DNA from 3 places in the Streptomyces sp. NPDC043812 genome. Region 2 is predicted to be linked to each of the others. Evidence: riboswitches for the same ligand, from Rfam matches in the RefSeq annotation. Region 2 holds a riboswitch; each other region holds the start of a gene.
What was found. Region 2 has a riboswitch for cyclic di-AMP ahead of AC067Z_RS17480 (transglycosylase SLT domain-containing protein). Riboswitches for the same ligand answer to the same signal wherever they lie in the genome.
Positions count from the first base shown of each region.

Region 1 (7,812 bases), on a different contig from region 2:
CGAAGCGGACGGTCTCCGCGCCCAGCTCCTTGATCACGGCGGCGTACTCGCGGCAGGCCGCGAACGTGCGCTCCAGCGCCTCGGGGGCGAGGCGACCGGTGCGGTCGACACCCTGGCCGAGCCGCACGATGATCATGCGTCGGTCGAGGTCGGTCAGCCGGCCCGACTCCGGGTCGACATCGGCGACGAGCAGCCGGATGGAGTTGGTGCCGCAGTCGATGGCGGCGACGCGGGTCACGCCTCTTCCCCCTCGGTGAGGCAGCCGGTCACGCACGGGCCCTTGCGCCACCACTCGGGCAGCATGGCGATCGCCTCGTCGCCGAGCGGGTTCACCCCGGGGCCGGCCGCGAGCGAGTGGCCGACCAGGACGTGCAGGCACTTGACCCGGTCGGGCATGCCGCCCGCGCTGGGGAAGCCCTGGAGAACCTCGATCGCGTCACGGCGGGCGATGTAGTCCTCGTGCGCGGCGCGGTAGGCGGCGGCGAGCTCCGGGTCGGTGGCCAGGCGCTCGGTCATCTCCTTCATGACGCCGTTCGCCTCCAGCGTGCCGATCGCGGACGCGGCACGCGGGCAGCTCAGGTAGTACAGCGTCGGGAACGGCGTACCGTCCGGCAACCGCGGTGCCGTCTCGACGACATCGGGCTGTCCGCACGGGCAGCGGTGCGCGATCGCGCGCAGCCCGCGCGGGGGCCGGCCGAGCTGCTCCTTGAACGCGGCGATGTCCGCGTCGGTCGGCTCGGTGTGCTCGGTGGTGGGAGGAGGGGTTTCCATGCCTGCCTAGTTCAGTGCTGTGCGATGGGTCTACTTGCGGTCGGCGTTGTCCACGCCGTTCCACACGTTCGAGTACCAGGGCCGGTCGGCGGCGCCGTCGTCCTCGCGGCGTTCCTGCACGGCCTCGGGGTCGATCACCGTGTAACCGGTCTCGCCCGGGACCACGTAGTGCAGATGCTCACGGGCCAGCCGGCGGATGTACATGTCGTCCTGGAGCCGCGCCTTCTCGTCCCGGAGCTGCTCGACCTGCGCCCGGGCCTCGCGCGTGAGGCGTTCCTGCTCGGCGATGTCCGCGCGCTGGGAGACGTACTGCCGCATCGGGTAGGCGAGGGCGACGACCAGGGAGCAGACGACCAGTGCCAGGAAGGCCGCCCGGCCGGTGAGCCGGGAGCGGCGGGCCTGGCGGCGGTTCTGGGAGCGGTAGACCCGGGCAGCGGTCTGCTCACCGAGCAGCCGCAGCCGGGTCGCGGTGGAGAACCGGTCCGCGTCCGGCCTGCGCGCCATGGTCTCGCCTCCCCTTCACACGCCTACGTCCCCGGACACGGTACGGGACCGAGGCCGGGGACGTAGGGACGACAGGGCGTCAGCCCGTGATCAGCCCTTGAAGCGCGGGAAGGCGGAGCGGCCCGCGTACACCGCCGCGTCGTCGAGGATCTCCTCGATGCGCAGCAGCTGGTTGTACTTGGCGACGCGCTCGGAGCGGGCCGGGGCACCGGTCTTGATCTGGCCGCAGTTGGTGGCGACGGCCAGGTCGGCGATGGTGACGTCCTCGGTCTCACCGGAGCGGTGGGACATCATGCACTTGAAGCCGTTGCGCTGGGCCAGCTCGACGGCGTCCAGGGTCTCGGTCAGCGAACCGATCTGGTTGACCTTGACGAGCAGGGCGTTGGCGGCGCCGTCCTCGATGCCGCGGGCCAGACGCTCGGGGTTGGTGACGAACAGGTCGTCGCCGACGAGCTGCACCTTGGTGCCGAGCTTCTCGGTGATGGTCTGCCAGCCGGCCCAGTCGTCCTCGAACAGCGGGTCCTCGATGGAGACCAGCGGGTAGGCGTCGACGAGCTCCGCGTAGTACTCGGTCATCTCGGCGGCCGAGCGGGACTTGCCCTCGAACTCGTACGAGCCGTCCTTGTAGAACTCGGACGCGGCGACGTCGAGCGCCAGCGCGATGTCCTTGCCGGGGGCGTAGCCGGCCTCCTTGATGGCCTCGAGGATGAGGTCCAGGGCGGCGCGGTTGGAGTCGAGGTTCGGCGCGAAGCCGCCCTCGTCGCCGAGACCGGTGGACAGGCCCTTCTGCTTCAGCACCTTCTTGAGGGTGTGGTAGACCTCGGCGCCCCAGCGCAGGGCCTCGGAGAAGGACTCCGCGCCGATCGGCGCGATCATGAACTCCTGGATGTCCACGTTGGAGTCGGCGTGCGAGCCGCCGTTCAGGATGTTCATCATCGGAACGGGCAGCAGGTGCGCGTTCGGGCCGCCGAGGTAGCGGAAGAGCGGCAGGTCGGAGGCCTCGGAGGCGGCGTGCGCGACGGCGAGGGAGACGCCGAGGATGGCGTTGGCGCCGAGCGAGGACTTGTCGGGCGTGGCGTCCAGGTCGAACATCGCCTGGTCGATCAGGCGCTGCTCGGTGGCGTCGTAGCCGACGAGCTCCGGGCCGATCTGCTCGATGACGGCGAGGACGGCCTTCTCCACGCCCTTGCCGAGGTAGCGGTTCTGGTCACCGTCGCGGAGCTCGAGGGCCTCGAACGCACCGGTGGAGGCGCCGGACGGAACTGCAGCACGACCCGTGCTGCCGTCGTCGAGGCCAACCTCGACCTCGACCGTGGGGTTGCCTCGGGAGTCCAGGATTTCCCGGGCTACGACGACGTCGATGGACGGCACGAGCATCTCCTTCTGGGATGTGACGCGAGAAAAGTGCAGAGGTCTGCTTGGCCTTGCGCCAAGAGCCTAACCGCCTCGGGGGCAAAGGCCGGCCGATGCCCGCCCCGTGGGACGAAAAAGGGCGTGAACACTGAGCGCGGGGGACAAAACACCCGGAAGCTACTCGTAGGTAACGCCTTGAACGCCGAAACCCCGGCCCGGCGCGCACGGGGGAACGCGGGCCGGACCGGGGTGCTCGGGGGTCCTGTCCGCGCTGCGGAGCGCGGACAGGAGGCGGGTCAGCGCAGGTGGAGCTGCTGGCCCGGGTGGATCACATCGGCGTCCTCGACGATGTTCTTGTTCAGCTCGAACAGCTTCTCCCAGCCGCCCTTGACCTTCTCGGCCGTGGCGATGCTGCTCAGGGTGTCGCCGGCCTTGACCTTGTACTCGCCGTCGCCCTTCTTGAAGGACTTGGCCTTGGCGGCGGGCTTGGCGGCCTTCTTGGCCGGGGCCTCGGCGCGCTCGGAGCGCGTGGTCGGGGCCTCGGCGCGCTTCGGCTGCGCAGGCTGGGCCGGAGCGGCGTCGTTGGCGGCGTTGGACAGGCCGACGCCGCAGCTCGGCCAGGCACCCTTGCCCTGGCCGGCGAGGACCTTCTCGGCGACGGCTATCTGCTGGGACTTGGAGGCCTGGTCGGCGGACGCGGCGTACGCGGTGCCGCCGTACGCGGCCCAGGTGGAGGCGGAGAACTGCAGGCCGCCGTAGTAGCCGTTGCCGGTGTTGATGGACCAGTTGCCGCCGGACTCGCACTGCGCGACCGAGTCCCACTCGGAGGTGGTGGCGGCGGAGGCGGAGGTGGCGGCGAGCATGGGGGCGGCGATGGCGGCACCGGTGACGCCGGCGAGCGTGGCGATACGGACGGCCCTTGACGCGCGGCGGTGCTTGGCCTTGCTGGAACGCAGCATGGAGCTTCTCCTCACCGACGCCTACGAGGTGAGCTGTCGGGTTCGGGCCATGTGAGTTGCCCGGCCACGCGTCTGGCGCATGGCTTCACCCCGAGCCGTTCCTCGGTCGCTCACCTTCAACGACCGGGACCGGCGCTTACCTTGGGTCCCCCGCTCCTGCCTTCGGCGCACTGAGCGACGAGTGTTCCCCCCGACCGACGGCAGGATTCGGCGTGACGGTCGACGGTGCCCGCGGTGGCGAGCGGTTCCGACCGTAAACACACGGCTCCCCGATGTTCAAAGCTGAACATCGGGGAGAAATCGCCCAATCCGCCCCGGCAATCAGGGGCGTTTACGCAGGTCGTGACCGTCTTGGCCGAATTTGCTGGCTGAAACCTGTTAGTTGCCGCAAAGAGACCCTTGTCTCACTGGAACAGAACGGACAAACGACCGCGAACCACCGCGTGAACTACGGCTGATTCAGGCCGAGATCGAGACTCTGACCGGGGACGATGAGGTCGGGGTCGTCCCCGACGGTCTCCTGGTTCGCCTCGTAGAGGGCGGTCCAGCCTCCCGGCAGCTCGCGCTCGTCCGCGATGCCCCACAGGTTGTCGCCGGGCTGGACGGTGTAGCTGCCGTCCCCGGCCTCCGCCGCCCCGTCGCGTACCGATGCGTCACCCCGTGAGGCATGACGACCGCTTTCGCGACCCTCGTCCGAATTGCCCGCTTCGCTCTCGTCCTTGGCGGCCTCGCCACGATGCTTGCCGCTGCCGTCCGCGGGAGCGGTTTCCTCGCTGTTGTCCGGAGTGCCCGATTCAGCCGGTTCATCAGATGTGTCCGGGGATGCCGACGCGTCGGCGTCCCTCGGCTGCGAGCCGTCGTCCCCGGAGGAGTCGGCCGACCCGGAGGGCCGCGACGTGTCGGACCCGGACGCGGAGTCCTCCGCGCCCTCCCCGGCGGACGGTGCGGCGCTCGCGCCGGACTCGGGCAGCAGCAGGTCGCCCGGCTCCATGCCGGGGTCCACGCCGGTGTCGGCGCCGTCGTCCGTCAGGCCCGCGATCGTCGCGCAGCCGGGCCACGCCTCCGGCCCCTGCGCCTCGAGCACCTTCTCCGCGACGGCGATCTGCTGCGAACGGCTCGCGAGATCGGCGCTCACCGCGTACGAGGTGCCGCCGAATTCCTCCCAGGTCTCCTGCGCGAACTGCAGTCCGCCGTAGTAGCCGTTACCGAAGTCGGCGCTCCATGCGCCACCGGTCTCGCACTCGGCGACACGGTCCCAGGCGGCGGAGTCCGCGGCGGAAGCGGAACCCGCGCCGAGGAGCGGGATCGCGATGGCCGAGCCGGTCACCCCTGCCGCGACGACGATGGCCGGAGCCTGACGGGGTCGGCGGTGCCGTCCGTTCCCGGAGCGCATGAGAATGCCTTTCGCGTGACTACTGAGGACTGAGCGGCCTGCTGACGCCTGCCGAGTCGACGGTGAACGTAGCCGCATTCGAACGTGAGTCACAAGTCGATGCAGCGGAGATCACGTGAAAGTCACGAACTTGATCCACCGTCAGATTTTGGCGGGTGTGAACTCAACGGGCAGAGTGCGCAATCCGCGCATGATGAGACCCCCACGCCACCGCAAATCGGCTGGATCGCCCGCAAGCCGCAAGTCGGGCATTCTCCTGAGCAGGGTCGCGAGCGCGGTCTGTCCTTCGAGCCGGGCGAGCGGCGCGCCGAGGCAGTAGTGGATGCCGTGGCCGTAGCCCAGATGCTGGTTGTCGCGCCGGGCGAGGTCGAGAGTGTCCGGTTCGCCGAAGCGCTCCGGGTCGCGGTCCGCGGCGGCGAGCACGACGAGTACGGGATCTCCCGCGGCGATCCGCTGCCCGCCGACCGTCAGCTCCTCGGTCGCGAACCGCCAGGTCGCGAGCTCGACGGGCCCGTCGTAGCGCAGCAGTTCCTCGACCCCGGTCTCCAGCAGCGCGCTCTCGCCGGCGGCGAGCGAAGCCTGCAGCCGCTCGCGCTGTGCGGGGTTGCGCAGCAGCGCGTAGACGCCGTTGCCGATGAGGTTCACGGTCGTCTCGAAGCCGGCGAAGAGAAGGATGAACGCCATCGCGGCGGCCTCGTTCTCGGTGAGGTGCTCGCCGTGGTCGGACGCCTTGATGAGCCCGGAGATGAGGTCGTCCCCCGGCTCCTCGCGCTTGCGATGGATCAGTTCGGCGAGATATCCCCGCATCTTCTTCACGGACCGGGCGACCCCGCCGCGCGGCCCGCCGCCGTGACGGATCATCATCCCCGCCCAGTCGCGGAAGTCGTCCTGGTCCTCGCGCGGGACGCCGAGCATGTCGCAGATCGCGTAGATGGGGAGCGGGAACGCGAACTCGTGGATGAGGTCCGCCTCCCCCTTCTCCACGAAGCCGTCGATGAGCCGGTCCGTCAGCTCCTGCACCCGCGGAGCGAACTCGGCGACGCGGCGCGGGGTGAACGCCTTGGACACGAGCCGCCGCAGCCGGGTGTGGTCCGGCGGGTCGATGTTGAGCAGATGCGTCATCAGCTCGGCCTTGCGCTCACCGGGGATGCCCGTCTTGCCCTTGGCGTGCGCGGGCTCGTCGTGATGCGCGGGATTCTTGGACAGCCGCTGGTCGGCGAGCGCCTCCCGCGCGTCCGCGTACCGGGTCACCAGCCATGCATCGACCCCGCTCGGGAGCGTGGTCCGGTGCACGGGCGAGTGCTCGCGCAGCCAGGCGTAGGCGGGATAGGGGTCGGTGGCGAACTCCCAGGTGAAGAGTTCGGGCGCGGTGTTCGGGTCGTTCACCCCTCGACGGTATCCGGGGCGCCCGGTCCCTCCGTCGCGCGGATCGCGTCACGGTACGCACGGGCCGCCGCCCGCAGCGCGGCCTCCGGGTCGACGCCGCCCGCCTCCGCCCGTACGGCGAGGGCCAGGAGCTCGTAACCGATGTCCTCCCCGGCGGGCAGGTCCACCCGCAGGCCTGCCGTGCGCACACGGGACGCCAGCTTGGCCGCGAGCGCGAGACCGGGCTGGCCGAGCGGGACGCCGTCGGTCACCGAGTCGCGCTGCTTCTCGATCGCCTTGGTGCGCAGCCAGTGCGCCTTGACGTCCTCCGGTGTCTCGGCGGTCTCGTCGCCGAAGACGTGCGGATGGCGGTGGATCAGCTTCTCGACGATCGTGGCCGCCACGTCGTCGACGGAGAACGGCCCGTCGGCGTCCTCCTCCGCGATACGCGCATGGAACACGACCTGGAGGAGCACGTCGCCGAGCTCCTCGCGCAGCTCGTCACGGTCGCCGTCCTCGATGGCCTCGACGAGTTCGTACGCCTCCTCGATGCCGTACTTGGCAAGCCCCTTGTGCGTCTGCTGCGAGGACCAGGGGCATTCGCGGCGGATGCGGTCCATGACCTCGACGAGGTCGAGCAGCCGCGCCCCGGGCAGGTCGTACGAGCCGGGGAGCAGCTCCAGGTCCGGCATCCGCAGGCGACCCGAGCCGCCGAGGCGGGCCAGGCCGTCGGTCAGGGGCTGCTCGCCGCTGCCGGAGGTGAGGACGACCACGGTCCGGCCTCCCGCGCAGGCGTCGACGACCTCCTCGGCGGTCGGCGCGGAGTGCTCCACGTCGATCCCCGCCTCGCGCAGATACGGCAGCTGGGGGTGCGCCGCGTCGGCGCACAGCACCCGGTCCGCGGCGTGCAGGGTCTGCCACGCCGGCCAGGACAGGAGTCCGGGCGCCACGCGGTGGCTGGCGGTGAGCAGGACGATGCGTCCGGCTTCGACAGGTTCGTTCACCCGTCGAACCTACCCCGGCTCACGCACCGGTCTCGACGGGCTCCGACTCCTTCGTCACCTGGGTGATCCAGGGGGCCTTGTAGGCGCCGAGCTCCAGCTTGGCGTCGTCCCAGGCGCCGTAGCGCGGGTTCACGTCGATGCGCAGCGCCTTCGCGGCGGTGGTGAACGCCCGGTTCAGCTTCTGCTGGCCCTCGGGACTGTTCGTCGCTCCGAGGGCGGCGGCGATCTTGCCGACGAGCACGTCACGGCGCACGACGCCGTCGAGCTGGTCGGGGGCGACACCGCGCTGCTGCAGATACATGGCGGCCATCTGCTGCCGGCCGCCGGACTGCTCGACGAGCACGGCCCTGGCGTCCTGGATCTCCTTGCGGCTGGCCTTCACCCCGGCGTCGGCGGCGGCGCGCTCGACGACCTTGTCGACGATGAGGTCGTACAGCTTGGCGCGGCCGAGCTGGCCGGAGTC
Region 1 is NZ_JBWKCY010000002.1:424,246-432,057, reverse strand. It holds gene AC067Z_RS04625 (Ppx/GppA phosphatase family protein) at 1-238, opposite strand, end outside; gene AC067Z_RS04620 (DUF501 domain-containing protein) at 235-771, opposite strand; gene AC067Z_RS04615 (FtsB family cell division protein) at 802-1,275, opposite strand; gene eno (phosphopyruvate hydratase) at 1,366-2,652, opposite strand; gene AC067Z_RS04605 (transglycosylase family protein) at 2,925-3,587, opposite strand; cyclic di-AMP (ydaO/yuaA leader) riboswitch at 3,591-3,765, opposite strand; gene AC067Z_RS04600 (transglycosylase family protein) at 4,036-4,980, opposite strand; gene AC067Z_RS04595 (cytochrome P450 family protein) at 5,122-6,366, opposite strand; gene AC067Z_RS04590 (nucleoside triphosphate pyrophosphohydrolase) at 6,363-7,349, opposite strand; gene AC067Z_RS04585 (SurA N-terminal domain-containing protein) at 7,369-7,812, opposite strand, start outside.
Region 1: it holds a riboswitch for cyclic di-AMP, as region 2 does, so the genes downstream of both, AC067Z_RS04605 (transglycosylase family protein) here and AC067Z_RS17480 (transglycosylase SLT domain-containing protein) in region 2, are expected to answer to the same signal.

Region 2 (7,812 bases):
CACGATGGTGGCGGACAGGCCGTAGACGGGCAGCAGCAGGGAGAACATCGCCAGCGACGGGATCGTGTAGAGAATCGTCGTGACGGCCAGCACGGGCGCGGCGGCCCACCCCCAGCGGCGGGCGGCCACGGCGAGGGGGACTGCGAGCACGAGCCCGATGAAGACCGCCAGGAACGTCAGCTGCAGATGCTGGAGCACCGCGGCGGTGATGATCTCGCTGCGGGTGGTGAGGTAGTCGCCGCAGATCCAGTCGTTTCGCGCGAGGCAGTCGTCGGGAGGCGCGGTCATCTGTCCATTGCAGCCCGCGAGGACGGTGTGTGCGCGCTGGGCTCGCCTGTCCGGGCGGACGCGGGCGGGCCGGGGCGGGGTGCGACGCAGCCGGCCGCCCCCGGCCGTCCCGTTCGGTCCAGGGCCTCCGCTGCCTTGGTCATCGGGCCGCCCGCGTCAGCCGTGTTGAGGACGTCTTCGGGTTCGAGCAGGACGATCGCGGCCGCCTCCTCGGCGACCGGACAGAGCTCGTTGCCCGGGGCACGACGCACAGCTCGCGGTCCGAGAACACGTCACCGGTCCTGAGCCGGATGGTGATGACGAGGGCCTGACCGGGGGCGCCCCGAGGACACGCCCTAGGACAGACCCGGAACCGGCGCCGCCAGGAAGCGGTGCAGCGATGCCTTCATGGCCGCGACGAATCCTTCGCGGGTCGCGTCGTCGACGAGGTCCAGGGACAGATACGGGTTGAGGTCCTCCAGCTCGACGAGCAGCAGTGCGCCGTCCGCGGTGCGGCAGGCGTCGACGCGCTGGATGCCGTGGTCGATGGTGTTCCAGTCGACGAAGAGGCGGGCGAAGGCGAGGTCGTCCGCAGTGGGCTCGTACGGCTCCAGGGCCCATCGCCGGTCGGGGTCAGGGGCGTAGAAGGCGTACTGGAAGGCGTCGTCGACGAAGTAGAACGAGACCTCGTAGCGGAAGTCGATGCGCGGCTGGACGAGCACGTCACCGTGGACCAGTCCGGGCAGGGCGTCCGGGCCGGCGAACTGCAGCCCGATGGAGTCCGCGCCCACCTTGGGCTTGACCACGTACTGCTCGGCCGGAGGCAGCAGACCGAGGTCGTCGAGCCGGTCGACCGTGGGGATGACTGGCAGCCCTGCCGCGGTCAGGTCCAGCAGGTACTGCTTGCCTGCCATGTCGCCGCGGGCGGACAGCGGGTTGTAGACGCGGACGCCGTCGCGGGCGGCACGGTCGCGGAAGTCGTCGTAGGCGTCCTGGTAGTGGAGTACGGGTCCGCTGTTGCGGACCACGACGGCGTCGAAGCCGGACATCAGGGTGGCCGCGTCCCCGGGGTGGCACAGGGCGAGGTCGAAGTCCTCGCGCAGCCGGGCGGACAGGAAGATGTCCTCGTCGCAGTACCGGCGGCCCCTGGCCGGGTAGGCGAGATCGGTGACGAGCAGCAAGCGGGGCCTGGCGGACACGGGCGTCTCCTGAGATCGGTTGACCGTAAAACTATCCAAGGGCCTCATTCGGCCACGGGGCGCCCCCTGGCGCGGCCGGCCGGTGCCTGCGGCCACGCGTGCGCGTCAGCGGCCTGCCCGTGCGAGCGGCCCGGACAACAGGACCTCGAGGGTCTCCCGCAGGGTCGCGGTGAAGTCGAGGCGCAACGCGGCGAGCGCGGGGTCGGCGGCGTAGGCGGCCTGCATCGCGGCCGAGGGGATGGGCGTAGGTCCAGATGGCACCGAAGACCAGTTCGCCCTGACACTGCGCCTGCTGCCCGCCCTGCTCGCCGCCCCCGCGCCGCGCGTGGCGACCATGAGCAGCGGTACGGCCAACTTCGGCCGGATCCGGTTCGACGATCTCCAGTGGGAGCGCCGCTACCGCCCGAACCTGGCGTACGCGCAGTCCAAGCTGGCCGATCTGATCATGGCCGGCAGGCTCGCGGAGACAGCCGCCGACAGGGGCTGGAACCTGGTCAGCACCGCCGCCCACCCGGGCTACACGATCACCAATCTGCAGACAGCGGGAGCGAGCCTGGGCCGGGTCAGGCCGCCCCGGCTGCACGCGGTGCGCAAGGCGCTGGACTTCCTGCCCAAGCAGGGTGTCGAGCAGGGCTCCGAACCCCTGCTGTTCGCGGCAGCCGATCCGGCAGCAGTGTCCGGCGGGTACTACGGACCCGGTCACCGCCTCGGGCTCGTGCGGCCCACCACCACCGCGCGCATCACCCGCCGGGCGCTGGACCCCGCGGTCAACGCCCGGCTGTGGTCGGAGGCCGAACGCCTCACGGGGTTCACGCTGCCCGCTGCCGCTGAGGACCGGGCCGCGGGAACCGCCGTCGCGGAGCAGTGACTCCCGCGTCGGAGCCCGCCCGGGAACGGCCGAGGGGCGCGGGTGCTGACGAGATGTCAGGACCCGCGCCCCTCGGCCGTGAATTCATGTGCAATCGGAACCGCGAAGACAACGGGACGGTCAGTAGGGACCGTTCACATTGTCGATCGAACCGTACCTGTCGGCGGCATAGTTGCACGCGGCGGTGATGTTCGCGACCGGGTCGTAGCTGTCCATGGAAGTACCGGGCACATGGTAGGCGCGGAAGGTCGGGTCGATCACCTGAAGAAGACCCTTGGACGGCGTTCCGGCAACGGCGTTGGAATCCCAGTTGTTGATCGCCAGCGGATTGCCCGAGGACTCACGCATGATGTTGCGGTGAATTCCCTCGTAGGATCCGGGAATTCCGTGCTTGCCCATCACGTCGAGCGACTCGCGGATCCAGCCGTCCAGGTTGTCGGCGTACGCGGTGGGCTTCGCCTTGGGGGCGGCCTTGGTGGGCGCGGCGCTCGTGCGCTCGGAGCGGTCCGCGCGGTCGGCGGTGGCACGCTTCGCGGAGTCCGCCGCCGTCTTGGCCTTGGCGCCGATGGTCAGCTCGAGGCCGGGACGGATCAGCGCCGGGTCGGCACCGATGTTCCGGCGGTTGTCGTTGTACAGCTCCTTCCAGCCACCACTGAGGGAGTGCTGGTGGGCGATCCGCGACAGGGAGTCGCCGGCCACGACGGAGTAGGTGCTCGGCGCCTTCTTCGCGGGAGCAGGGGCCGACACGGCGACCTTCTCGACGGTGGCCGGCTGGGCGGGCTGGGCCGCGCCGGCGGTGGTCGCGCCGATCAGTGGCAGGGCGAGGGCCGCACCACCCGTGCCTGCGACGGCGAATCCGCGAGTGAGGCGGTGGGACTTGGGACGGCGGTGCTTACCCTTTGCAGGCATGACGAATTCCTCTCCGTCGCCTGCGAGGTGAGCTGTCGGGTTCGGACTGGAGATGTCCGGTCGCCGGATTGCAGCGACTTCACCCCTAGCCGTTCCGCTGTGCGGACCGGCGGCTTACCTGGGTCCCCCGCTCCTGCCCTACGCGAGTTTGTGTGGTCGGGTACCGGACGGCGGCAGGATTCGGCGTTCCATCCGGAATGCGGTGACCGTAAGCGAGAGCGCCCGGAGGAAACAAGCCCTGAATTCACAAACGCAATGGATAGGCAGAGAAAGGGACAAATGATCTCATCATCCATTGATCACGGAGGGCCCAACTCTCGCTCCGCGCAAGGAAAGTGGAGCACTTGGTTCCGCTCAGGGTTCCCACGGTCGTGACCGAAGTCACGACCGCTGGAACAAAGAATGACGAGACATGCAAGATGCCGCTAAACGGACATGAGGGCAATCAGAAATGAACCAGTCATGCGGCGAATTCCGAAACATTCGCTAATGAAGCTGAATGCCCGATTCATCCCCCGAGGGGTCGGGCCCTGACTGTCAGGCCCTCACCGGTGGAGATGCGGGCGTCCCGGCGCCGCGCGCACCAGGATGCGGCGGCCCGTGACCCTCTCCGGCGCGACCGCGATCCACAGCTCCCGCTCTCCCCCGGCCCATGGCGCGCTGTACGCCTGCCGCTCCAGCTCCCGTACGGCGGCCTCGTCGGTGACGGTCCGGGCGGTGCCCACGACCAGCACACTCCATCCCTGGCTGAACGCCTCGTCGATATGGTCGACTTCGAAGGCGATCTCGCCGTCGGCGGCCCTGGCGGGCAGCACGTCGGGCGTGGTCAGGAAGGCCACCTCCCCTTCGGCGACAAGGTAGTTGACCGGGAGAATGGCCGGCCCCTCCTGGGTGGTGACCGCGACGCGGCCCACCCCGTGCGTCCCCAGCAGCGACCAGCACTCGTCGGAACCGAGCTCCACCAGCTCGGGGTGGTAGGCGGCCCTGCCCACCCCCGGCGGCAGATCGGCCTCTCCGCCGGTCAGCGCGGTGACCGTCGTCTCCAGGGCATCGGCCAGACGCAGCAGGAAGCCCATCCCGGGCGTCGCCGACTTGTCCTCCAGATACTCGATGTACCCCGGTGCCGAGCCCGCCCGCAGGGCGACGTCCTCCCGGGACAGCCCGAGCTGCCGCCGACGGGCAGCGACCCGGCGACCGATCTCCTCCTTCGGCCCTCCCCTGCCCGGAACACCGGCTGCGGTCGTGGGCTGCTCGGGCATGGTGGGCACCTTCCCCAATCCGTGTTCCAGCCGCGACGCGGGCCTCGCGCCCACGGTAGCCACGGGACGCAGGCGCCGCACGGCGGCGGGGCGGGGCCACCGGCGGGGTCCGGCGGCGGCGGGCGGACCGGCGGGGCGGTCCGGGCATACGGCGCGGGTGGCCGACACTGGACATGATCGGAGAATCGGGGAACAGGACGAAGGCGCGTGGAGGTGCCGCGATGAAGCTCAGGACCGGCGGGCGATGAGGCACCGTTCCGTGGCCGACCTGATGACGCCGCAGGCCGTCGTCGCACAGCGCGGCACCGCGTTCAAGGAGATCGCGCGACTGCTCGATGAGTACGGCATCACGGCCGTCCCGGTGATCGACGAGGACGGCCGGCCGGTCGGCGTGGTGTCCGAGGCGGACCTGCTGCGCAGATACACCAGCGGCAGTGGCTCCGACACCGCCGAGGGGCTCATGTCCAGCCCCGCCGTGGTGGCACGTCCCGAGTGGAATGCCGTGGAGGCTGCCCGGGTGATGGAGGAACGCCGCATCAAACGGCTGCCGGTGGTGGACGCCTCCGGCCGGCTCATCGGGGTGGTGAGCCGCAGCGATCTGCTCCAGCTGTTCCTCCGCCGCGACCGCGCCATCCAGGAGGAGATCGTCGAGGAGGTGCTCGCGCGGACGCTCGGGGTGTCCCCCGCGGCGGTGGCGGTCGAGGTCGACGACGGCAGAGTGACGCTCAGCGGGATGCTGGAGCACAGAAGTCAGGTGCGCATCGTGGTGCGTATGTGCCAGAGCATCGACGGCGTGGTGGACGTCGTCGACCGGCTCGCCTTCGAGCACGACGACACGAAGGCGTGAGCGGCGGGGCACGACGACACGGAGCCCTCAGGGGCGGGGCACGCCGACCGTTCAGTCCTCCGGCAGGGTGAGCAGGCACGACGTGCCCGGCTCCACGGACACCGTGTGGTGGGAGAGCCGCACCTCGACGGGGGGCCCGTCGGAGGCCGGTACGCCGATCCTCAGCTCCCCGGGCCGCATCCGTACCCGCACACCCCAGTGCCCGTGGTAGCGGACGGAGAAGCCGTACTCGGACAGCTGGGGCGAGGGGACGGGGTCGAACCACAACGCCCCGTTACGGGTCTCCAGCCCGGTCAGGCCGCGCTGGAAGAGGTCGAGGGTGCCCGCCATCGCGCCCAGGTGCACGCCCTCCTCGGTGGTGCCGCCCTGCAGATCGGCAATGTCGCCCTCCAGCGCCTCGCGGCAGTACGACCAGGCATCCTCGCGGCGCACCCTGGCCAGCACCCAGCCGTGGACCAGACCGCTGAGAGTCGATCCGTGGCTGGTGCGTCTCAGGTAGTAGTCCACCGTCCGGTGCCAGGTCTCGGCGTCGAGTTCGTAGCCGAGGCGCCGGAAGAGGCCACTCAGTTCGGCGGGCGAGAAGAGATAGCCGAGCATCAGGACATCGGCCTGCTTCGACACCCGGTAGCGGTTGACGGTGTCGCCCTCGGCCTCCAGGACGCGGTCGAGGCGGCGGATGTCGCCGTGGCGGTCTCGCAGTCTGTCCCAGTCCAGTTCCTCCAGATCGCCGTAGCCGTGGAACTGGCTGATGACGTCGTCATGGAAGGGCACGTACAACCGCTGCGAGACCTCCTGCCAGCGCGTCAGTTCGGCGGTGTCGAGTCCGGTGCGTTCGCGCAGTTCCGTGCGGCGCGGTTCGGGCAGGTCACGTACGACGTCGATCGCACGGGCGAGCACCCAGGCCGCGGTGACGTTGGTGTAGGCGTTGTCGTCGAGGCCGGGCCTGTCCGAGCCCGGGTACGCCTCGTGGTACTCGTCGGGACCCACCACCCCGCGGATGCGGTAGCGGCCCATGGCCTCGTCGTACACCGCGAAGTCCGCCCAGAAGCGGGCGATCCGCGTCAGCATTTCCGCGCCCTTGGTGTGCAGGAACTCCGCGTCGCCGGTCGCCTCGCAGTACTGCCACACGTTGTACGCGATGGCCGAGCCGACATGGTGCTGGAGGCGCGAGTGGTCGGGCAGCCAGCGACCGGAGCGCGGGTTGAGGTGCAGCTCCTGTGTCTCCTCGCGCCCGTCGCTGCCGCTCTGCCACGGGTACATGGCCCCGCGCCGCCCTGCGTCACGGGCGAGCTTGCGTGCCTGTTCGAGGCGGCGGTAGCGGTACGTCAGCAGAGCCTGCGAGACCTCGGGGAAGTGCAGGTTCAGATAGGGCAGGACGAACAGTTCGTCCCAGAAGACATGGCCCCGGTACGCCTCGCCGTGCAGGCCGCGGGCGGGCACCCCGACGTCGAGGTCCGCGGTGTGCGGCGACAGGGTCTGCAGGACGTGGAACAGGTGCAGTTGCAGAATGCGCCCGGCCTCGCCCGGCACGTCCAGCTCGCCCCTGCGCCACAGTTGCACCCATGCCGTGCGGTGGGTGCGCAGCACCTCGTCGAAGCCCGGGGCGCGCGTCACGCGGTCGACGGCCGCGTGCAGGGGGTCGCTGATCGCCGAGTCGCGGGAGGTGTGCAGCGCGACCGTCTTGTCGATGGTCCGGGTGCGGCCGGCCACCAACGACAGCCGCAGCAGCTGGACGGCGCGAAGGGGTTCGTGGGCGGTGTGGGCCTGTTCGTGGTCCGCGGGGTCGTCGGCGGTGGTGCGGGCCGCCATGCCGATCCGGATGTCGGACGTGGTGGTGCGGCAGCGCAGCCACATCATGTCCGTCTCCCCGTCACCGGCGTTGACGTGGACCAGATGGCTGCCGTTGAGCTGTCGGTAGCGTGCCACGCCGCTGTTGGTCACCGCACCGTCGAGCGCGGACTCGACCTCGATGTCCCCGGACCAGCCGTCCGCGGTGAACTCGGTGCGCAGTGCCGCGAGATGCGGATCTCCCATGTGGACGAGGCGCAGTTGACGCACGGTGAGGACGCGGCCGTCGTCGGTGGCGTACCGCGCGGTCCGCTCGAGTGTCCCCGCGCGCAGGTCCAGCTGCTGGCGGTGTGCGAGCAGGGCGGGGCCGTCCGGGCCGAACCAGGGTTCGTCGCCTTCCGCGCTGTGCAGGCGAAAGCGCAGGGGCAGCCAGTTGGGCAGGTTGACCATGTCCTCGTTCTCGACCTGGCGGCCGGAGACCGTGGAGGTGAGCCGGTTGTAGCAGCCCGCGGCGTACGTGCCGGGGTAGTGCAGGTCGTCGGCGACGCATTCGGGGGCGGCACCGCGGGTGGCGAAATAGCCGTTGCCGAGGGTGCACAGGGCTTCGCGGAGCCGCTCACGGGCGGGTTCGTACCCCTCGTACGTCCAGATCCACTCGGCCATCGTCAGTCCTCC
Region 2 is NZ_JBWKCY010000010.1:239,533-247,344, reverse strand. It holds gene AC067Z_RS17500 (ABC transporter permease) at 1-288, opposite strand, end outside; gene AC067Z_RS17495 (ATP-grasp domain-containing protein) at 624-1,514, opposite strand; gene AC067Z_RS17490 (hypothetical protein) at 1,572-1,691, opposite strand; gene AC067Z_RS17485 (Rossmann-fold NAD(P)-binding domain-containing protein) at 1,705-2,334, shown strand; gene AC067Z_RS17480 (transglycosylase SLT domain-containing protein) at 2,455-3,243, opposite strand; cyclic di-AMP (ydaO/yuaA leader) riboswitch at 3,248-3,398, opposite strand; gene AC067Z_RS17475 (helix-turn-helix domain-containing protein) at 3,789-4,502, opposite strand; gene AC067Z_RS17470 (CBS domain-containing protein) at 4,747-5,349, shown strand; gene AC067Z_RS17465 (glycoside hydrolase family 65 protein) at 5,401-7,800, opposite strand; gene AC067Z_RS17460 (HAD family hydrolase) at 7,803-7,812, opposite strand, start outside.

Region 3 (7,812 bases), on a different contig from region 2:
CGCATCTCGGGAGCCGATGCGGAAGCCCTCGCCGCAGCGGGACCGCCGCCCTACTGGCCCTTCGAGGCCCCGCTCGACGGACATGAGGAGTACCCGGTCGAGGGCGGCCCCCGGTTCGTGAGGCCGGCGCTCTCCGTGCGCACGGCCGAGGTCCGGGGCACCGAGTGGGCCTTCGCAGGCGCCGCGACGGATCCGGCGGACGGCGAGCTCCGGCTGCACTTCACCGACGCCGTGCACGGCCTCGGCCTCACCCTCCACTACCGCATGCGGGACGACGCGGACGTGATCGAACGCTGGGTCACCGTCGCCCACGAGGGCGCGGGGCCCGACCTCGAACTGCTCCGGGCCGACGCCGCGACCTGGACGCTTCCCCGGCGCGACGCCTGGCGGCTCGGGCAGCTGCACGGCCGCTGGGCCGCCGAGTCACTGCTCGTCCGGTCGCCGCTGACCTACGGCGAAAAGATCATCGGAAGCCGTCGCGGCCACACCGGTCACCAGCATCTGCCCTGGGTCGCGCTCGACGCCGAGGGGGCCACCGAGGAGCACGGCGAGGTGTACGGCTGCGCGCTGGGGTGGTCCGGTTCGTGGCGGATCGGCGTCCAGCAGCTGCCCGACGGGATGGTGCAGATCACGGGCGGGGCCGGCCACGACGACTCCGGGCTGCTGCGGCTCGCTCCCGGCGAGAGCTACACCTCGCCCGTGTTCGCCGGACTGTGGAGCGAGGGCGGCTTCGGCGGCGCGAGCCACGCCTGGCACGCCTGGCAGCTGGCGCATGTGATCCCGGGTGCCCGGCAGGACCGGCCCGTGCTCTACAACTCCTGGGAAGCCACCGGGTTCGACATCTCGGAGGAGCAGCAGCGGGCACTCGCCGTGCGGGCCGCCGCGATGGGTGTCGAACTGTTCGTCGTGGACGACGCCTGGTTCGGGGCCCGGACGAGCGACCGGGCGGGGCTCGGTGACTGGACACCCAACCCGGACCGCTTCCCGCACGGGCTGAAGCCGCTGGCCGACGAAGTGCACGCCCTCGGTATGCAGTTCGGCATCTGGGTCGAGCCGGAGATGGTCAACGCCGACAGCGATCTCTACCGCGCGCATCCCGACTGGGTGCAGCACCATCTCGGCCGCACGCGTACCGAACTGCGCAATCAGCTGGTGCTGAATCTCGCGCGCAGCGATGTGCAGGCGTATCTGTGGGAGCAGCTCGACGGCCTGCTCTCCGCTGCTCCCGTCGACTATGTGAAGTGGGACTTCAACCGCTGCTTCACCGATGCGGGCTGGCCGGGGGAGCCCTACCCGCAGAAGTTGTGGGTCGAGCATGTGCATGCCCTGTACGCGCTGCTCGACCGTCTTCGGGCGGCGCACCCGGGTGTCGCCTTCGAGTCCTGCTCGGGCGGCGGCGGCCGGATCGACCTGGGCGTGCTCAGTCGCACCGACCAGGTGTGGACCTCCGACAACACCGACCCGCTGGACCGGCTCGCCATCCAGCACGGCTTCAGCCAGCTGCACCCGGCGCGGGTCATGGCCGCCTGGGTCACCGACAGCCCCAATGTCCAGCTGAACGGTCGGCGCAGCAGTCTGCGCTTCCGTTTCGTCAGTGCCATGGCGGGGGTGCTGGGTGTCGGCGGCGATCTCACGGACTGGAGCGAGGCGGAGCTGACCGAGGCCCGCGGCTGGGTCCGGCTCTACAAGGAGATCAGGCCGGTGGTGCAGCACGGCGAGCTGTACCGGCTGCGTGATCCGGACGGCGGGCTCAGCGCTGTCCAATATGTCCGCGATGACGACATCGTCGTCCTTGTGACACTTCAGGCTCAGCACTACGGCGAGCGGCCGCCGCCCGTCAGACTGCGCGGGATCGACCCGCGCGCCGCCTACCTCTGCCTGGACAGCGGGAAGGTCCACCGAGGTGCCGTGCTGATCCATCACGGACTCCACACCGGGCTGACCGGCGATCTGGATGCAAACGTGATCAGGCTCAGGAAGGCGTGACGGACGCCTCAATTCCGTTCACGGAAAAGGTGGCTGCCGAATTCGCTGCCCGCGCACGGTGTGCCGTTGGATGGGATTTCACGGCGAACGACACAGGCGAGGGGTGGGGGTGGCGAGTGACCCGCGTCACTCGGGCCCGGAGTCCGGCGGGGACGAAGTCGGGCGTTGTCGACAACACTTGATGGATAAGTGCGGGCTTAGGTAATCATTTGCTGCTTCTGTCCGAATTGGGTCATTCGATATAACGTGCCCCGTCTGCAAGGGAGATGGGATCCGGCAGGTGAGCAGGATCATATTCGTGACGGAACGTACCGGGGTTCGGTGCCTCAATTCCGTTGCGGAGCAGGGAATTGAAGATCCCTTGTCCACGGAGGGTGACGGGGAATCCTTGCTTTATTCCGAGCCGACAATCCCCGGCGAAATCTGCCGCTTGTTTGCGCGTGCCCGGCTCGCCTACGGTCACGACCAATCCGGACGGACCGCCTAATCCTGCCGCCGACCGGACTTCGAACCCACCCACGTGTGGCAGGAGCGGGGGAACCAGGTAGTACGCCGTATCCGGAAAAATCGGACGGCTTGGGGTTAATTCGCGCAACAAGCGCGAACGGGCATCTCCAGCTCGAACCCGACAGCTCACCTCGCCGGCGCCGGAGAGGAATGCGCCATGCCTGGTAAGGGCAAGCACCGCCGTCCCAAGGCCAACCCCATCACCCGCGGCTTCGTCGTCGCCGGTACGGGTGGCGCCGCCATCGCACTGCCGCTGCTCGGCGCCACCGGCGCCAATGCCGCGACCGGCCCGGCCCCCGCCGCCGCGCCCGAGAAGGCCACCGCCGCCCCGGCCTCCTTCGCCGCCGCTCCGGCCGTCGAGGCCGCGAAGAAGGCGCCGAAGACCTACACGGTCGTCCCCGGCGACTATCTGTCGAAGATCGCGGAGGAGCAGGACGTCCGCGGCGGCTGGAAGCAGCTGTTCAACGACAACCGTCGCGCCATCGGTGCCGACCCGGCGCTGATCCACCCCGGCCTCGAGCTGACCATCGGTGCGAAGTCGAAGGCCAAGAGCGACCCGGAGCCCCGCACCGAGTCGCAGTCCCGGTCCTCGCGTGACTCCGTCCGGCCCGCCGCTCCCGAGGCGCCTGCCGAGAAGCCCGCCGCTCCCCAGGCTCCTGCCGAGAAGCCCGCGGAGAAGCCCGAGAGCAAGACGTCGGCCGCCGGCTTCACGGTGCCGATCGCCGGCGCGGGCATCTCCACGCCGTACCACCAGTCCGGCTCCATGTGGTCCAGCGGTTACCACACCGGTGTCGACTTCGTCGCCGCCACCGGCACCACCGTCAACTCCGTCGGCCCCGGCACCGTCGTCTCGGCCGGCTGGAGCGGCTCGTACGGCAACGAGGTCGTCATCCAGCACACGGACGGCACCTACTCGCAGTACGCCCACCTCTCCTCCCTGTCCGTCTCCGGCGGGCAGAGTGTGAGCGGCGGCCAGCAGATCGGGCTCTCCGGTTCGACCGGCAACTCGACTGGCCCGCACCTGCACTTCGAGATCCGTACCGGCTCGGGCTACGGCTCGGACATCGACCCGATGGCGTACCTGCGTCAGCACGGCGTCTCCATCTGAGTACTTACGGCCCGCCGTTGGGCGGGCCGACGCTCGTCCCTCGTTCCGTCCGGCGGCGGAGCGAGGGATTCCGCGTATTCCGGGTTGGTGGAAACTCGACTGGTGGTAAAGATCACCTCCCGTCAACCCCTCCTTACGGTCGCGTAGGTCACATCCGTAAAGGAAAGATGTGCTCCTGTGGCAGACGATTCGAGAACAGAGAACATCGGCGCATTCGGGTCGTACGCAGCGATCGGTGACAGCTTCACCGAGGGCGTAGGAGACCCCGGTCCCGACGGGACGTTCGTCGGCTGGGCGGACCGTTTCGCGGTCCTGCTCGACGACCTCGCACCGGAAAACACCTTCAGGTACGCCAACCTCGCCGTACGCGGCCGGCTCCTCGACCAGATCGTGGCGGAGCAGGTCCCGAGGGCCAAGCAACTCGCCCCCGACCTCGTGTCGTTCTGTGCCGGCGGCAACGACATCATCCGTCCGGGCTCCGACCCCGACGACGTGGCGGAGCGCTTCGAGCGGGCCGTCGCCGACCTCACCGACGCCGTCGGCACCGTCATGGTCACCACCGGATTCGACACCCGTGACGTACCCGTCCTGCGCCATCTGCGCGGGAAGATCGCCACGTACACCGCCCATGTGCGGGCCATCGCCGACCGCTACGGCTGTCCCGTCCTGGACCTCTGGTCGCTGAAGTCCGTGCAGGACCGGCGCGCCTGGGACGCCGACCGGCTGCATCTGTCACCGGAGGGTCACACCCGCGTCGCGCTGCGGGCCGCCCAGGTGCTGGGACTCGACATCCCGGCCGACCCCGACCAGCCGTGGCCGTTCCTGCCGCCGCGTGGGGCGCTCGAGGTACGCCGCGACGACATCAACTGGGCGCGCGAGTACCTGGTGCCCTGGATCGGCCGACGGCTGCGCGGCGAGAGCTCCGGCGACCATGTGGAGGCCAAGCGCCCGGACCTCCTGCCGCTCTGAGGCCGTGAGCCGCAGGCCCCGGGGCGTTCCGCGTCCCGGGGCTCAGGCCGTGGAACCGGCGAGCTGCCGGTCGACCTCGGACGGGGAGAGCGCATGCTCGATGGCGAGGATCCCGGCCCCGACAGCCGCCGCGTTCTCGCCCGTACGGCTCGGCTCGATCCGCAGCGCCTGCGTCGCCAGCGGATGCGAGCGGCGGTAGACCGCCTCCCGCACCCCCGCCAGCAGCTGGTCGTGCACGGCTGCCAGAGCGCCACCCGCCACCACGGTCTCCGGGTTGAAGAAGTTCACCAGGCCGGCCAGCACCTCGCCGACCGCGCGGCCCGCCTCGCGCACCATCCGCACCGCGTCCCGGTTGCCGGACTTCACCAGCCTCACCACATCGCTGCCGGAAACCGCGTCCAGGCCGAGGGCGGACAGCTGCGCGGCGAGCGCCGCGCCGCCCGCGATCGCCTCCAGACAGCCGCTGTTGCCGCAGCGGCAGGGTTCGTCCCGCTCGCCGACGCGAATGTGCCCGATGTCGCCCGCGCATCCCTGCGCACCCCGATGCAGTCTGCCGTCGGCGACGATTCCGCAGCCGATGCCGGTACCGATCTTGAGGTAGAGCAGGAATCGGGTGTCGGGGAACGAACGGCGGTGCTCGCCCAGGGCCATCACGTTCACGTCGTTGTCGACCAGGGCCCGTACACCGAATCGCGCCGCGAAGAACTCCGGGATCGGATACTGGTGCCAGCCGGGCATGATCGGCGGATCCACCGGACGTCCCGTCGAGAACTCGACGGGACCCGGCACCCCCACACCGATCGAGCGCAGCATCGCCGGCTCGCGGCCCGCCTCCTTCAACAGCGCCTGCAGGGTGCGTTCCACGTGACGCAGCACCGAATCGGGCCCGTCACCGATCGACAGCGGGTCCTCCTGCGTCGCCAGCATCGTGCCGCCGATGTCCATCAGCGCCACCCGGCAGTGCGAGGCGCCGAGATCGACACCGGCCACCGCGTGTTCCCTGGTACGCAGTTGGAGCCTTCGGGGCGGCCGGCCACCGGTGGATCCGCCGTCCGCGTTGTCCTCGTCCACGAATCCGTGGGCGACGAGCGCGTCCACCCGCTGCGAGACCGTGGAGCGGGCGAGCCCGGTGATCCGTGCGATGTCCGCCCGCGTCGCGGCCGAGCCGGAACGGATCAGCGACAGCACCTCGCCGGCCGAGTGCGAGGCGGGAGAGGTGCTCACAGCCAAGGGCGGGAGAGGCGAAGGCATGGCAGCAACCATAGGCAACGACTTCCGCTGCTCACAAGGCGTGAGTTGTTCGACAGTCGGCGTAAGTCTGCACCAACGGGCCGAGAACGAACGTTACTTGGGCTATTGACAGTCATATGAGGCGTCTGGATATTGCTCAGCAGACCGCTGCCGAGGAGCCAGTCGATGCTGACGATGAACGGCGTGTCAAAGAGCTTTCTGGGAGTCCGGGTCCTGCACGACGTGGGACTCGACCTCGAGGCCGGTGAAGTGCACGCCCTGGTGGGCGAGAACGGAGCCGGAAAATCCACCCTGATGAAGATCCTCGCGGGGGAGTACGTCCCCGACGCCGGTTCCGTCACCATCGACGGAACCCGGCACACCTTCACCCACCCGTCCCAGGCGCAGGCCGCCGGAATCGGCATCATCCACCAGGAGTTCGCACTCCTGCCGCACCGGACTGTCGCCGAGAACGTGTTCCTCGGCCGCGAACCCACCCGCCGCGGCCTCGTCGACCGGGCCGCCATGGAACGCCGCACCGAGGAACTCCTCGCCGAACTCGACGAAACCGGCATCACACCGCGCACGGCCGTGCGCGACCTGTCCGTGGCACGGCAGCAGACCGTCGAGATCGTCAAGGCGCTCACGCCTCGTGCCGCCGACGCACCCTCCGCCGGCGCCGTACGCGTGCTCGTCATGGACGAGCCGACCGCGCCGCTCGCCGATCACGAGGTGGAACGGCTCTCCGCGCTGATCCGGCGGCTCACCGCCCGCGGGCTCGGCATCCTGTACATCTCCCACCGACTCGGCGAGGTCTTCGACCTGTCCCGGCGGATCACCGTGCTCAAGGACGGCCGCCGCGTCACCACCCTGCGCACGGACGAGACCGACCCCGACGAGGTGGTCCGCGCCATGGTCGGCCGCGAACTCACCGCCTACTACCCGCCCCGCGCGCGAGCCGGAGAAAGGGGCGAGGAACGGCTCACCGTGCGAGGAGGCGCCAACTCCCGGATCTGCGGCATCGATCTGACACTCCACGCCGGTGAGGTCGTCGGTGTCGCCGGCCTCCAGGGCTCCGGCCGCACCTCACTCGCCCGCGCCCTGTTCGGCGCAGCACCCTTCACCGAGGGCACGATGGCCGTCGGCGGCAGACCCCTGCGCCCCGACAACCCGCGCCAGGCCATCCGCGCCGGCATCGCCCTCGTCACCGAGGACCGCAAGACGGAGGGACTCGCCCTCCACCAGTCCGTGCGCGACAACGCGCTTCTCGTCACCCGTGCGGTCCCCGCCCGCGGACGCCCGCCCGCCGCCCGCTCGCTCACCGAACTCCTCGAACGGGTCCGGCTCCACGCGCGGGGTGAGGACCAGCAGGCGCAGTACCTGTCCGGCGGCAACCAACAGAAGGTCGTCATCGCCAAATGGCTCGCCGCCCGCCCTCGGGTCCTGCTCTTCGACGAGCCCACCCGCGGCGTCGACGTGGGCGCCAAGGCCGCGATCCACACACTCGTCCGCGAACTGGCCCGCAACGGCCTCGCCGTGCTGATCATCTCCTCCGAACTGCCGGAACTGATCGGCATGAGCGACCGCATCCTCGTCATGTCCGAGGGCCGCCTCGCCGGTGAACTCCCCGCCGGAACGGGCGAGGAGGACATCATGCGGCTCGCGACCGGTGGGACACATCCGACGGACGACCCCCACACCACGAGGGAGACCCCGTGAACGCGCTCACCACGGCCACCGGCCCGCGGCCCGGGACGTCCTTACGCGGCGCGGCCCGCTCCCGGCTCGCCGATCCCGCCGTCGGTATCTGGGCGGCGGCCGCCGCCGTCACCCTCCTCGGCTGGGCCGTCGTCGGCATACGCGGAGGTGACCTGCTCAGCCTCACGAACATCGTGACGATCCTTCAGAACTGTGTCGCACTCGGCCTGGTGGCCGTCGGGCAGTCCGCCGTCATCCTGACCGGCTCCCTCGACCTCTCCGTCGCCTACCTCATCAGCCTCGGCACGCTCGTC
Region 3 is NZ_JBWKCY010000013.1:15,017-22,828, reverse strand. It holds gene AC067Z_RS20025 (alpha-galactosidase) at 1-1,986, shown strand, start outside; cyclic di-AMP (ydaO/yuaA leader) riboswitch at 2,490-2,648, shown strand; gene AC067Z_RS20020 (M23 family metallopeptidase) at 2,651-3,601, shown strand; gene AC067Z_RS20015 (SGNH/GDSL hydrolase family protein) at 3,779-4,570, shown strand; gene AC067Z_RS20010 (ROK family protein) at 4,613-5,821, opposite strand; gene AC067Z_RS20005 (sugar ABC transporter ATP-binding protein) at 5,987-7,519, shown strand; gene AC067Z_RS20000 (ABC transporter permease) at 7,516-7,812, shown strand, end outside.
Region 3: it holds a riboswitch for cyclic di-AMP, as region 2 does, so the genes downstream of both, AC067Z_RS20020 (M23 family metallopeptidase) here and AC067Z_RS17480 (transglycosylase SLT domain-containing protein) in region 2, are expected to answer to the same signal.